3 regions of the Microbacterium rhizophilum genome follow, and region 3 is predicted to be linked to each of the others. Evidence: predicted binding sites of a transcription regulator. Region 3 holds the regulator's gene; each other region holds the start of a gene.

Region 1 (4,295 bases), on a different contig from region 3:
GGGTTGTTCTTGGTGCGACGCGACAGGATCTCGATGGTCTGCTCGATCTCGGATGCGCGGCCGATCACCGGGTCCAGCAGGCCGTCGCGGGCCCGCTCGGTCAGGTCGGTGCCGTACGCGGCGAGCATGCCGTCGGCGCGCGCGTCGTCGGCCGGGGCCTCCGTGGCGTCGGCTGCGACGGTCTCGCGGACGCCCTGCGTCAGCGCGTCGGCCGTGATGCCGACCGAGGACAGGATCTGCCCGGCCGGCGTATCCTGCGCCAGCACGAGCGCGAAGAACACGTGCTCGGGATCGATATAGGTCGAGCCCGACGAGCGCGCGACCTGGAACGCGTGGAACAGCGCGCGATGCACCGCGGGCGTCACGACCGCGGCGTCGACGTCGGCGGGCGCGCCGGCCCGCGGCAGCCGCTGCTCGGCGGCGGCCGCGACGGCGCCGCCGTCCGCGCCCACCCGCGAGATGGCCCCGGCGACCGCCGGGTCCTCCGTGAGCTCGCGGAGCACGTGCAGCGCGTCGAGCTCGTGCTGTCCGCGGCCGAGCGCGTAGCGTCCCGCGCGCTGCAGCAGCGCCTGCGTGCGTGCGCTCAGGTAGCGGCTGAGGTCGACCGAGCGCGCCGCGCGGGCGCGTTCGCCCTGCAGGTAGCGCGCGAGGAACTCGTCGAACGCGTTCGGCCCGTCCTGGCCGAGGAAGTCGTCTGTCGAAGGGGTGTCGGGCATCCCGGATCTCCTCCCGAGGTGGAATCGCAGAGTTGCGTGACGTCGTATCAAGTTCGCAACTTGAGTCCGACGATATCAACTTCAACGACGGGAGGGGCCGGCTATTCCCCGAATCTTCTCCACCTCGCAGCATGAGGTATCGGATACCTTGATCTGCAAGGTATGAGAGGAGTGCGCCGTGCGCATCGACAAGGACCTGGTCGCGGCCTCCGCGACGCCGCTCGTGCTCGGCATCCTGGCCGAGGGCGAGCTGTACGGCTACGCGATCCTGAAGCGGGTGACCGAGCTCTCGGGCGGCCGGATGGCCTGGAACGACGGCATGCTCTACCCGCTCCTGCATCGGCTCGAGCGCCAGGGCCACGTGTCCTCCTCGTGGGGCGCGTCCGAGAGCGGGCGCCGCCGCAAGCACTACGCGATCACCGCCTCGGGACGCGAGGCGCTCGCCGAGCGCCAGGCGCAGTGGTCGGTGGTCGTCGAGTCGCTGCGCAGCGCCTGGAGCGACGGCGGCACGGGCCTGCGGCTCGCGGGAGCCCCGGCATGACCCCCGACGCGCTGCCCGAGGAGGTCGAGACGCGCCTCGCCGACTGGCGGGGCTACCTTCTCGCGCGGCGCACGCTCTCCCCCGCCGACGTCGACGAGCTCGAGGATCACCTGCGCGAGCGCATCGCGGATCTCGCGAGCCGCGGCCTGGACGACGACGAGGCCTTCCTGATCGCGATGCGGCGGATGGGCGACGTCGACGCGCTCTCGAGCGAGTACGCGCGGGAGCACTCCGACCGGCTGTGGAAGCAGCTGATCCTCACCCCCGCGGACGACGACGGCCCCGCACCGAGGCGCCGGCGGGAGCCGCTGGTCGTGATCGCCGCGGGCCTCGGCGCCGGCCTCGCCTTGAAGATCGCGCTGAGCATCGCCGGCATGACCACGCACGGCACGCCCGATGGCGCGGCCGTGGCGGCCATGATGCGCACGCTCGCGCTCTACGTCGCGCCGTTCCTGATCGGGTATCTCGCGTGGAAGCGCCGCCTGCCCGCGCGCGCCGTCGCAGGCGTCGCGCTCGGCGTCGCCGCGGTCGCCGCCGCCCTCGCGCTGCTGCCGTTCGCCGCGGTGGGCGACGCTGAGGTGTTCGCCGCGCCGTTCGGCGACACCTCGGTGCTCGCGGCGCTGCACGCCCCGGTGATCCTGTGGGCGCTCGTGGGCGTCGCCTACATGGGCGGCCGGGTCCTCTCGGGCGACCGGCGGATGGACTTCGTCCGGTTCACGGGCGAGTTCGCCGTGTACTACGCGCTGCTGGCGCTCGGCGGCGTGGTGCTGCTGGGCCTGACCGCATCCGTGTTCGGCCTGCTGGGCGTGGGAGTCCAGGTGATGGAGGCGTACGTCGACTGGGTGCTGCCTCTCTGCGTGCCGGGGGCCGTGCTCGTGTCCGCATGGCTCGTCGAGGCGAAGCAGCAGGTGATTGAGAACATCGCGCCGGTCCTCACCCGCGTGTTCACGCCGCTGACCCTCATCATGCTGATGACGCTGCTGGCGGTCCTGGCGACGGCGGGAACGCTGGTCGAGGTGGATCGCGAGCTGCTCATCCTGATGGACGCCGTCCTGATCCTGGTGCTCGGCCTGTCGCTGTACGCGGTCTCGGCCCGCGACCCCCTGTCCCGGCCCGGCTGGTTCGACGGCCTGCAGCTGGCGACGATCGTCGCGGCCCTGGCGGTGGACGCGATCATGCTCACCGCCATGCTCGTGCGCATCGCCGAGTTCGGGTTCAGCGCCAACAAGACCGCGGCGCTGGGCCTGAACATCCTGGTGCTGATCCACCTCGCGGGGCACGCGTGGCTCACGATCGCGTCGTTCCGCGGCCGCGCCGGCTTCGCGCGCGTCTCGCGCTGGCACACGGACTACCTGCCGCTGTACCCGGCGTGGGCGGTCGTCGTCGTGGTGGCGTTCCCGCTCCTGTTCCGGGCCGCGTAGCGCCCGGGAGCCGCGCCGGGCTCCGCCTATCCTGGACGCGTGCGCGAGTTCTGGAGGGGTGTCCGGACGCTGGTCGGCGGGTTCGGGTGGTGGCGCCGCCACCCCGGCGTGATGGCGGCGGGGCTCATTCCGGCGGCGATCGTCTTCCTCGTGCTGGCGGGCGCCCTCGTGGCTCTCGGCCTGGCCCTCCCGGGCCTGCTGGAGCAGCTCACCCCGTTCGCCGACGGCTGGACCCCCGTGGCGGCGGATCTGCTGCGCTGGCTCATCGGGATCGCGCTCATGGGCGGAGCGCTCGTGCTCGCGGTCGTGACGTTCACGGCGCTGACGCTGCTGGTCGGCGAGCCGTTCTACGACCGCATCTGGCGCTCGGTCGAGCGCGACCTCGGCGGCGTCGTGCCGGATGCGCCCTACGGCATCCGCAGCTCGATCGGCGACGCGGCGGGGCTGCTCGGCAAGGGGCTGCTGTCGGCGCTGTGCGCCGGGCTCGTGGCGCTCATCCCCGTGGTCGGCGGCATCGCGGGCGCCGTGATCGGCGCCGCCCTGAACGGCCGCGTGATCGCCGACGAGCTGTCGTCCCGCGGCCTGACGGCCCGGGGGCTCGACGCGTCACGGCGCGCGGCGCTGCTGCGCGCGTACCGGGCCCGCGTGCTGGGCTTCGGCGTGGCGGTGCACGTGTGCTTCCTGGTGCCGTTCGCCGCCATCGCGGTCATGCCGGCGGCCGTCGCGGGCGCGGCGCTGCTGGGTCGCCGCCTGGCGGGCGAGAGCGACGAGGCGCCCGCCGCCTGACGCGGACGGACCCCGGCGGGTCACTCCTCGCGCGCGGGCTCGTCACCCGTGTGCGCCTCGCGCGCGGCGAGGAACAGCAGCACGAGGCCGGCGACCGCGGGCACGGCGAGCGCCGCGGCCGTTCCCGGATGCGCGTACGGTCCGGTGATCGCCCCGACCGCGACCGCGATGATCAGGAACTGCGTGACGATCCCGCCCGAGCGGCCCCATGACCGCCCCGCCCGCGTGGCCGCCGCGAACGCGCCGACCGCGACGGCGCCGACGGCCGTCAGCACGATCAGGGCGACGGCGCTGACCGGATCCACCGTGTCCGCGCCCGCGAGCGCGACGATCTGCCAGCCCACGAGCGCCAGGACGCCGACCGCCTCGAGGGCCAGCAGCGCGGCCGCGATCCGGGCGATCCTGCGAGGCATCCGAACTCCGCTCGGATCGTGGGCGTACAGAGGATTCTGAGGCACGGAAGGATATTGACCCTTGATTTCGGGCCCCCGCTGTATGACCATTGTTAACGGCATGTTTCCCACACCGTGGTGGGTCGTGGGGGTCCCATTCCCACACCATGACCAGCGTATCCGACCCGAATGGATGCGTTCCCACTCTCGACACCGGGCGCGATGCGCTCGCTCGAACCCACCACATTGCGAGGAGCATCAGCATGGATTGGCGCGACAAGGCGGCCTGCCTGACAGTCGACCCGGAACTCTTCTTCCCGGTCGGCAACACCGGCCCGGCGGTCGACCAGATCGAGAAGGCCAAGTCCGTGTGCGCCCGCTGCACCGTCACCGAGGTCTGCCTCCAGTACGCCCTCGAGACCGGTCAGGACTCGGGCGT
Region 2 (4,295 bases), on a different contig from region 3:
ACGCGCAGGGCGTTGACGCCTTCGGCGCTGACGAGGTAGCGCACCATCGGCCCCTCGAGCTGGGCGAGGTGCGCGGTTTCGCCGAGGGCCCCGGCGAGGTCGGCGAGGATCGGCTTGGCGATCTGCCGGATATCGAGCTTGCGCACCACGGCCAGTCCGATGTCGAGCAGGGCACCGCCGGGCATATACGAGCGCGTGGCCGGGTCCTGCCGAACGAAGCCGTGAAACTGCAGCATCGCCATCAGCCGGTGCGCGGTCGACACCGAGACCCCGAGCGCGGTCGCCGCGTCGGACACCCGCACCACGCTGACTTCCTTGAACATCGCGAGCAGGCGCAGGGCGTTGTCGACCGACGAGATCGGATAATTCGGCTTGGGGACGCTCTCGTCGCTCGTCATCGACTCTGGTGTCACGATCTCGACTCTAACGGCGCGCTCTGCAGAATGGCTTTCTGCGGGACCGATCAGTCCTCGACGATCTCCGCGTCGATCACGTCGTCGTCCTCGTCCTCCGCCTGAGCCGCCCGCCCGTCGCTCGTGACCGCGAGCTGCGAGCCGTCCGTCGCGACGTCCACGCGCACGGTGTCGCCGTCGCGCACGCCCCCCGACAGGATCGCGAGCGCCAGCCGGTCCTGGATCTCCTGCTGGATGAGCCGGCGCAGCGGACGCGCGCCGTAGATCGGGTCGTAGCCCCGCTCGGCGAGCCACGCGCGGGCGTCGGGCGTCACGGCCAGCGTGAGGCGGCGATCCGACAGCCGGCGCTGCAGCAGGTCGACCTGCAGCTCGACGATCTGCGCCAGGTCGTCCTGCGACAGCGCCTGGAACATCACGATGTCGTCGAGGCGGTTCACGAACTCGGGCTTGAACGCCTGCCGCACCAGCAGCATGACCTGGTCGCGCTTGGCGTCGACCGGCAGCGTCGGGTCGATCAGGATCGGCGAGCCCAGGTTCGACGTCAGGATCAGGATCACGTTCTTGAAGTCGACCGTGCGACCCTGGCCGTCCGTGAGGCGGCCGTCGTCCATGACCTGCAGCAGCACGTCGAACACCTCGGGGTGCGCCTTCTCGACCTCGTCGAGCAGCACTACGCTGTAGGGACGCCGGCGCACCGCCTCGGTCAGCTGACCGCCCTGCTCGTACCCGACGTAACCGGGAGGAGCTCCGACGAGACGCGAGACGGTGTGCTTCTCGCCGTACTCGGACATGTCGATGCGCACCATGGCGTGCTCGTCGTCGAACAGGAACTCGGCGAGCGCCTTGGCGAGCTCGGTCTTGCCGACGCCGGTCGGGCCGAGGAACAGGAAGGATCCGGTGGGCCGGTTCGGGTCGCTGATGCCCGCGCGGGAGCGGCGGACCGCGTCGGCCACGGCCTTCACGGCGTCCTTCTGCCCGATCAGCCGGCGGCCCAGCTCGTTCTCGAGGTGCAGCAGCTTCTCGGTCTCGCCCTGCAGCAGGCGGCCGACGGGGATGCCCGTCCAAGAGGCGATCACCTGGGCGATGTCGTCGTCCGTGACCTGCTCGTTGACCATGCGCGGCTCGTCGCTCGCGCCCTCGGCCTGGCGCTCCGCCTCGGCCAGCTCGGCCTCGAGCTGCGTGATGGTCTCGTACTGCAGCTTCGACGCCTTGGCGTAGTCGGCCTCGCGCATCGCGCGGTCGCGCTCCGTGACGGCCTCGTCGAGGCGCTTCTTGAGGTCGCCGACGCGGTTCAGGCCGCCGCGTTCCCGCGCCCAGCGCGCCTCCAGGGTCTTCAGCTCGGCCTCCGAGCCCGCCATCTGCTCGCGCAGCTTCGCGAGACGCTCCTTCGAGGCGGGATCCTTCTCCTTCTTGAGCGCGAGCTCCTCCAGGCGCATGCGGTCGACCTGGCGCTTGAGCTGGTCGATCTCGACGGGGGAGGAGTCGATCTCCATCTTGAGCCGGCTCATGGCCTCGTCGATCAGGTCGATCGCCTTGTCCGGCAGCTGGCGGCTCGGGATGTACCGGTTCGACAGGGCGGCCGCGGCGACGAGCGCGCCGTCCGTGATGGTGACCCCGTGGTGCGCCTCGTACCGGCCCTTGAGCCCACGCAGGATCGCCACCGTGTCCTCGACGGACGGCTCACCCACGTAGACCTGCTGGAAGCGGCGCTCGAGCGCGGCGTCCTTCTCGATGAACTCGCGATACTCGTTGAGCGTCGTGGCGCCGATCAGGCGCAGCTCGCCGCGCGCGAGCATCGGCTTGAGCATGTTCGACGCCGCGACGGATCCCTCGCCGCCGCCCGCGCCCATCAGCACGTGCAGCTCGTCGATGAAGGTGATGACCTGCCCCTCGGACTCGGTGATCTCCTTCAGGACGTTCTTGAGCCGCTCCTCGAACTGGCCGCGATACATCGCGCCGGCCACGAGCGCCGACATGTCGAGGCTGATCAGGCGCTTGTCCTTGAGGCTCTCGGCGACGTCGCCCGCGACGATGCGCTGCGCGAGGCCCTCGACGACGGCGGTCTTGCCGACGCCCGGCTCGCCGATGAGCACGGGGTTGTTCTTGGTGCGCCGGGTGAGCACCTGGCTCACGCGTCGGATCTCCGCGTCGCGCCCGATCACCGGGTCGAGCTTGCCCGCCCGCGCGCGCTCGGTCAGGTCGATGCCGAACTGCTCGAGCGCGCTGCGCTGATCCTGCTGCTGGTCCGTCATGCTCGCCTCCTGAGAGAACTCCACCCGAACTTGAGTCGCTTACGCTCAACTTTATCAGGAGGGGGACACGCGCGCCAGAGGGGCGACTTCCGCACCGCCCCGCATGTCCCCGTTCCCGCCGCTATCCGCCCCGATTCCGGCGCGAACCGGGACACGCTCGGCACGATTCCGGCACGAAGTGGGACACGCTGAGCGCGCCGCCCGATGCACGCCTGAGGCCGCGGATCAGGCCGCCGCCGTCTCCGCGACCGGCACCGGGCAGGCGAAGCGCGCGCGGTACGCGGTCGGGGTCGTGCCGAGCACGCGCGAGAAGTTCTGACGCAGCACGGCGGCGGACCCGAAGCCGCACTCGTCCGCGATCCGGTCCAGGCCCCATTCGGTCTGCTCGAGCAGCCGCTGCGCCTGGATGATCCGCTGCCGCGCGAGCCAGGCCGCCGGCGTCGTGCCGTAGTCGGCCTTGAAGCGGCGCGCGAACGTGCGCGGCGACATGTGCGCGCGGTTCGCGAGCTGCTCGACCGTCAGCTCGCGGTCGAGGTTCTCGAGCGCCCAGTCGGCCACGGGCGCGAGCGACAGTCCCGTCGACTCCGGCATCGGCCGCAGGATGAACTGCGCCTGCCCGCCCTCGCGCTGCGGGGCGACGACCATGCGGCGCGCGATGCGGTTGGCGGCCTCGGCCCCGAGCTCCTGCCGCAGCAGGTGCAGGCACGCGTCGAGGCCCGCCGCCGTGCCGGCGCTCGTGATGATGCGGCCGTCCTGCACGTAGAGGACATCCGGATCCACGTCGATCCGGGGGTACATCCGCGCCATGGTGTCGGAGTAGAGCCAGTGCGTGGTCGCCCGGCGGCCGTCCAGCACTCCCGCCGCCGCGAGCACGAAGGCGCCGCTGCACACGCTGAGCAGCCACGCGTCGCGCGCCACCGCGTCGCGCAGGATGGCCGCGACGCGCAGGTCGATCCGGCCCCACGCCGACTTCGGCTGCGTCGAGACCACCACGATGTCGGCCGTCTCGGCGAATGTGAGGTCGTCCGTGACGTTGATCGAGAAGCCGAGGTTGGACATCACGGCACCGGGCTCGGGGGTGACGATGCGGAAGTCGAACTTCTCGATGCCCTCGGCCGAGCGGTCGAGGCCGAACGCCTCGCACGCGACGCCGAACTCGAACGGCGCGAAGCCCTCCTGCACGATGCACGCGACGGTCTTCATGGGGCTCCTCGGCGGCCGGATCGGGTGTGGCAGTTTTCCTGCGGGATGTGTCGATCCTGCCACTGTTGGCAGGATATACGCAAGCGCAGGATGTCTGCCATGATCATCCTCATCCTCCTGGCGATCCTGTCGGTCGTCGCGATCGCCGCCACGGCGCACGAGGTGCGCGTCGACGGCTACGGTCGCGTCCGCACCGACCGCTCCCGCCTCTTCCAGCGCGACTAGCTGACCCGACGTGCCCGAATTCGCGGCAGAATTCGGGCTGATCGGGGCAACTCAGCGGGAGGAGGCGCGGAGCGCGCGCTCGTACACCGCCACCATGGCGGCCGTGCGGGACGACTGGCGGAACCGCTCCGCGATGTCGGGATCGGGGACGGGCGCCCTGCCCGCCGCGATGTCGGCCGCGGCGGTGCGCAGCGCCACGGCG
Region 3 (4,295 bases):
CGTCGACGTGCATCTCGGTCACCCAGTAACGCAGCGAGTCGAGGATCAGCCGCAGGGCCAGGGGGTTCCACGCGTCCACCGTGTTGCCGCAGCCCGTGACATCCCAATAGCGGTCGTCGAAGCCGCCGTGTGCGGGGTCCGGCTGAACCCGCTTGTAGAAGCCGCGGTCGTCGAAGCCGCGGAACGACAGCGTCGGCCCCTCCGGACCCGCCTCGGCGGTGTGGTTGTAGACGACGTCGAGGATCACCTCGATGCCCTCGCGGTGAAGAGCCTTCACCATGTTCTTGAACTCGGCGACCTGGCCGCCGCGGTCGCCCGAGGAGCTGTACGAGGCATCGGGCGCGAAGTACGAGATCGTGTTGTAGCCCCAGTAGTTGGTGAGGGCGCGGTCGCTGAGCCACGGCTCCGAGAAGAACTGCTGCACGGGAAGCAGTTCGACCGCCGTCACGCCCAGGTCGCGCAGGTACGAGGTCACGGCGGGCTCGGCGAGCCCCGCGTACGTGCCGCGCAAGTGCTCGGGCACGCGGTCGTGCAGCTTCGTGAAGCCCTTCACGTGCAGCTCGTAGATCACCGTCTCGCGCCAGCGCGTGCCGAGCAGCGCGTCGCCCTCCCAGTCGAAGGACGGGTCCACGACCACGCTTCGGGCGCTGTATCCCGCCGAGTCGGTCTCGTCGCGGACGGCCGGATCGTCTTCGCGCGCGCCGTAGATGGGCTGTTCCGCGATGATCGTGCCGCTGGTGGCGAGCCCGTACGGATCGAGCAGCAGCTTGTGCGGGTTGAAGCGGTAGCCGTTCTTCGGGTCCCAGGGTCCGTCGACGCGGTACCCGTAGCGCTGGCCCGGGCGGATGTCCGGCAGGGCACCGTGCCAGATGCCGAGCGTCTGCTCGGTGAGCTCATAACGGGTCTCGCGGTCATCCTCGTCGAACAGGCAGAGGTCCACTCCCGTCGCGTTGGGCGCGTAGACGGCGAAGTTCGTGCTCTCTGCGGTCCACGTCGCGCCCAGAGGCCACTCCCGCCCCGGCCAGATCGAGGAAGTCTCTCCGAGTCGTGTCCACTGCTGCGGGCTCAACGACCCTCCTCCCGCTGCGGCGGCGTCCACAGCACGAGGTCGGCGCTGCGGCGCACGCGGGTGCCGGCGCGGAGCGTGACGACGGATCCGGTCGCGCCCGCCGCGAACACCCGCGCACCGGGGCGGCTCGCGCGCTCCGCCTGCAGCCGTGCCTCCAGCTCCCGGACATGACGGCGCAGCGCCCGCACCTCGTCCTCCAGATCGAGCACGCGCGCGATGCCCGCGAGGCTCATGCCCTCGCCCGACAGGCGGGAGACCTCGCGCAGCTGCTCGATGTTCCGCGCCGAGTACCGGCGGGAGCCGCCGCGTGTGCGGCCGGGGACGACCAGGCCGATCCGGTCGTACTGGCGCAGCGTCTGCGGGTGCATGCCCGACAGCTCGGCGGCCACGGCGATCGCGAAGACGGGGGCGTCCTCGTCGATCTCGTACGAGTCGCTCATCCGGTCCTCCTCTCCCGCCTCGTGGGATCCGTCCAGGCTACGAGCTCTGGGCCCTGCCCATCAGGTCGGCGCGCGGGTTGCCCTGCGGGCCCACCTCGACGAAGCGCGCGAGCGCCTCGCGGGCCTCGTCGTCGAGGTGCGCCGGCACGACCACCTGCACCTCGGCCAGCAGGTCGCCCGTGCCCTTCTGCGATGCGATGCCTCGGCCCTTGACGCGCAGGACGCGACCCGACGGCGTGCCGGGCGCGACGCGCAGCTTGACGGGATCGGCGCCCAGCGTGGGGACCTCGATGGTCGCGCCGAGCGCGGCCTCGGCGAACGTCACCGGCACGACCACGCGCAGGTTCAGACCCTCGCGCGTGAAGACCGGATGCGGGCGCACCGCGATCTCCACGACGATGTCACCGGGATCGCCGCCGTCGGGCGAGGGGCGCCCCTTGCCGCGCAGGCGGATCTTCTGCCCATCGGCCACGCCCGCCGGGATCTTGATCTTGAACGGCTTGCCGTCCTCGCTCTGCAGCGAGATGGTCTCGCCCTTCGCCGCGGTGACGAAGTCGATCGTCGCCCGGGCGCGCACGTCCGCGCCCTTCTGGGGCCCGCCGAAGCCGCGGAAGCCGCCGCTCGTGCGGCCGAAGCCGCCCGAGCCGAAGCGTCCGCCGCCGCCCTGGTTGAACATCGCGAAGACATCGTCGAAGTCCTGCGCCGATCCGCGGTTCTGCGTGAACGCGCTGAAGACGTCGTCGAAGCCGCCGTTCGCCCCGCCCGCCGTGAAGCGCGCGCCCGAGCCCATCGCGCGGATCTGGTCGTACTCCTCGCGCTGCGCCGGGTCGGAGAGCACGGCGTACGCCTCGCTCATCTCCTTGAACTTCGTCTCGGCGGCGGCATCGCCCGGGTTGGAGTCCGGGTGATACCGCCGCGCGAGCTTGCGGTACGTCTTCTTCAGATCGGACGCGCTGACGTCCTTGGACACACCCAGGACCGCGTAGAAGTCCTTCTCGAACCAGTCCTGACTGGCCATCTCGGATCTACTCCGCCGGAACCGCGACGACGACCTTCGCGGCGCGCAGCTCGATGTCGCCCAGGCGGTAGCCCAGCTCGACGACCTCGAGGATCGTGGCCTCGGTCGTGCCCGGCACGGGCTGCTGGAAGATGGCCTCGTGCTGCTGCGGGTCGAACGCCTCGCCGGCCGCGCCGTACGCGACCAGGCCCATGCGCTCGGACACGCCGCGCACCTTGTCGGCGATCGCGGCGAAGGGCGTGCCCTCGCCGAGGTCACCGTGCTTCTCGGCGCGGTCGAGGTCGTCGAGCACGGGGATCAGGCCCTTCACGGCCTCGCCCTTCGCGCGTGCGATCTCGATGTGGCGCTGCTCCTCGGTGCGCCGGCGGTAGTTGGCGTACTCCGCCTGCAGCCGCTTGAGGTCGTGCAGCAGCTGCGTCTCGTAGTCGCTCTTGTCCTGCTCCTCGGCCTCGTCGCTCTGACCGATGTTCAGGATGTCGTCGACCGTCAGCTCGGGCTCGCCCTGCTCGGCACCGCCCGGGCCGTCCGCGGTGTTCGCGGCGTCCTCGTCGGCGGGGACCCCATCCTGCGCCTCAGGGGCGGTCGCGTGCGCGTCCGCCCCCTCGGCCTCAGGCTGGACCTCGTCGCCGTCGTTGCGGGGCTCTTCGAAGTCCTTGTCGCTCATCAGCTCTTCTTGTCCTCGTCGTCCTCGACCACCTCGGCGTCGATCACGTCGTCGTCCACGGCCTGGTCACCGGCCGGGGCGTCGCCCGCGGGCGCGGACTGCTCGGCCTGCGCCTGCGAGTAGATCGCCTCGCCGAGCTTGGTCTGGCTCTGGTTCAGCTTGTCGAACGCGGTCTTCACGGCCTCGTCGTCGTCGCCGGCGAGGGCCTTCTTGAGCTCGTCGACATCCGCCTGCACCGAGTCCTTGACGTCGGCGGGCAGCTTGTCCTCGTTCTCCTTGATGAGCTTCTCGATCGAGTACGACAGGGTCTCGGCCTGGTTGCGGACCTCGGCGGCCTCGCGGCGCTTCTTGTCCTCGGCCGCGTGCTCCTCGGCCTCGCGCACCATGCGCTCGATGTCGTCCTTCGGCAGCGACGAGCCGCCGGTGATCGTCATCGACTGCTCCTTGCCGGTGCCCTTGTCCTTGGCGGACACGTGCACGATGCCGTTCGCGTCGATGTCGAACGTGACCTCGATCTGCGGCACGCCGCGAGGCGCGGGCGCGATGTCGGTCAGGTCGAACGTGCCGAGCGGCTTGTTGTCGCGCGTGAACTCGCGCTCGCCCTGGAACACCTGGATCGACACGGACGGCTGGTTGTCGTCCGCCGTCGTGAAGGTCTCGCTGCGCTTGGTCGGGATGGCCGTGTTGCGCTCGATGAGCTTCGTCATGATGCCGCCCTTGGTCTCGATGCCGAGGCTCAGGGGGGTCACGTCGATCAGCAGGACGTCCTTGCGCTCGCCCTTGAGGACGCCCGCCTGCAGGGCGGCGCCGACGGCGACGACCTCGTCCGGGTTCACGCCCTTGTTGGGCTCCTTGCCGGTCTCGCGCTTGACGAGCTCCGACACGGCGGGCATGCGGGTCGAGCCGCCGACGAGCACGACGTGCGCGATGTCGTCGACCTTGATGCCGGCCTCGCGGATGACGTCCTCGAACGGCTTCTTGGTGCGCTCGAGCAGGTCCTTCGTGAGCTCCTCGAACTTGGCGCGCGAGAGCGTCTCCGACAGCGACACCGGGCCGGACTCGGTCAGCGACAGGTACGGCAGGTTGATCGAGGTGCTCGTCGAC

The links. Region 3 encodes HspR, which represses chaperone genes until heat shock. Its sites were predicted from a motif close to AAGTTGAGTCNNNNNGACTCAACTT; they were not measured.
Region 1: AAD528_RS06065 (ATP-dependent Clp protease ATP-binding subunit) is a predicted target of HspR. The motif match lies at 774-798, and genes of this name have one in related genera.
Region 2: AAD528_RS08510 (ATP-dependent Clp protease ATP-binding subunit) is a predicted target of HspR. The motif match lies at 2,693-2,717, and genes of this name have one in related genera.

Annotation. Positions count from the first base shown of each region.
Region 1 covers NZ_JBCNUN010000002.1:458,985-463,279, forward strand. The annotation lists gene AAD528_RS06065 (ATP-dependent Clp protease ATP-binding subunit) at 1-716, opposite strand, end outside; gene AAD528_RS06070 (PadR family transcriptional regulator) at 895-1,257, shown strand; gene AAD528_RS06075 (permease prefix domain 1-containing protein) at 1,254-2,678, shown strand; gene AAD528_RS06080 (EI24 domain-containing protein) at 2,718-3,464, shown strand; gene AAD528_RS06085 (histidine kinase) at 3,485-3,877, opposite strand; gene AAD528_RS06090 (WhiB family transcriptional regulator) at 4,120-4,295, shown strand, end outside.
Region 2 covers NZ_JBCNUN010000004.1:13,137-17,431, forward strand. The annotation lists gene AAD528_RS08505 (IclR family transcriptional regulator) at 1-413, opposite strand, end outside; gene AAD528_RS08510 (ATP-dependent Clp protease ATP-binding subunit) at 464-2,665, opposite strand; gene AAD528_RS08515 (GlxA family transcriptional regulator) at 2,891-3,868, opposite strand; gene AAD528_RS08520 (hypothetical protein) at 3,968-4,093, shown strand; gene AAD528_RS08525 (glycosyltransferase) at 4,145-4,295, opposite strand, start outside.
Region 3 covers NZ_JBCNUN010000006.1:73,199-77,493, reverse strand. The annotation lists gene glgX (glycogen debranching protein GlgX) at 1-1,069, opposite strand, end outside; gene AAD528_RS11360 (heat shock protein transcriptional repressor HspR) at 1,066-1,509, opposite strand; gene AAD528_RS11355 (DnaJ C-terminal domain-containing protein) at 1,547-2,527, opposite strand; gene grpE (nucleotide exchange factor GrpE) at 2,535-3,191, opposite strand; gene dnaK (molecular chaperone DnaK) at 3,191-4,295, opposite strand, start outside.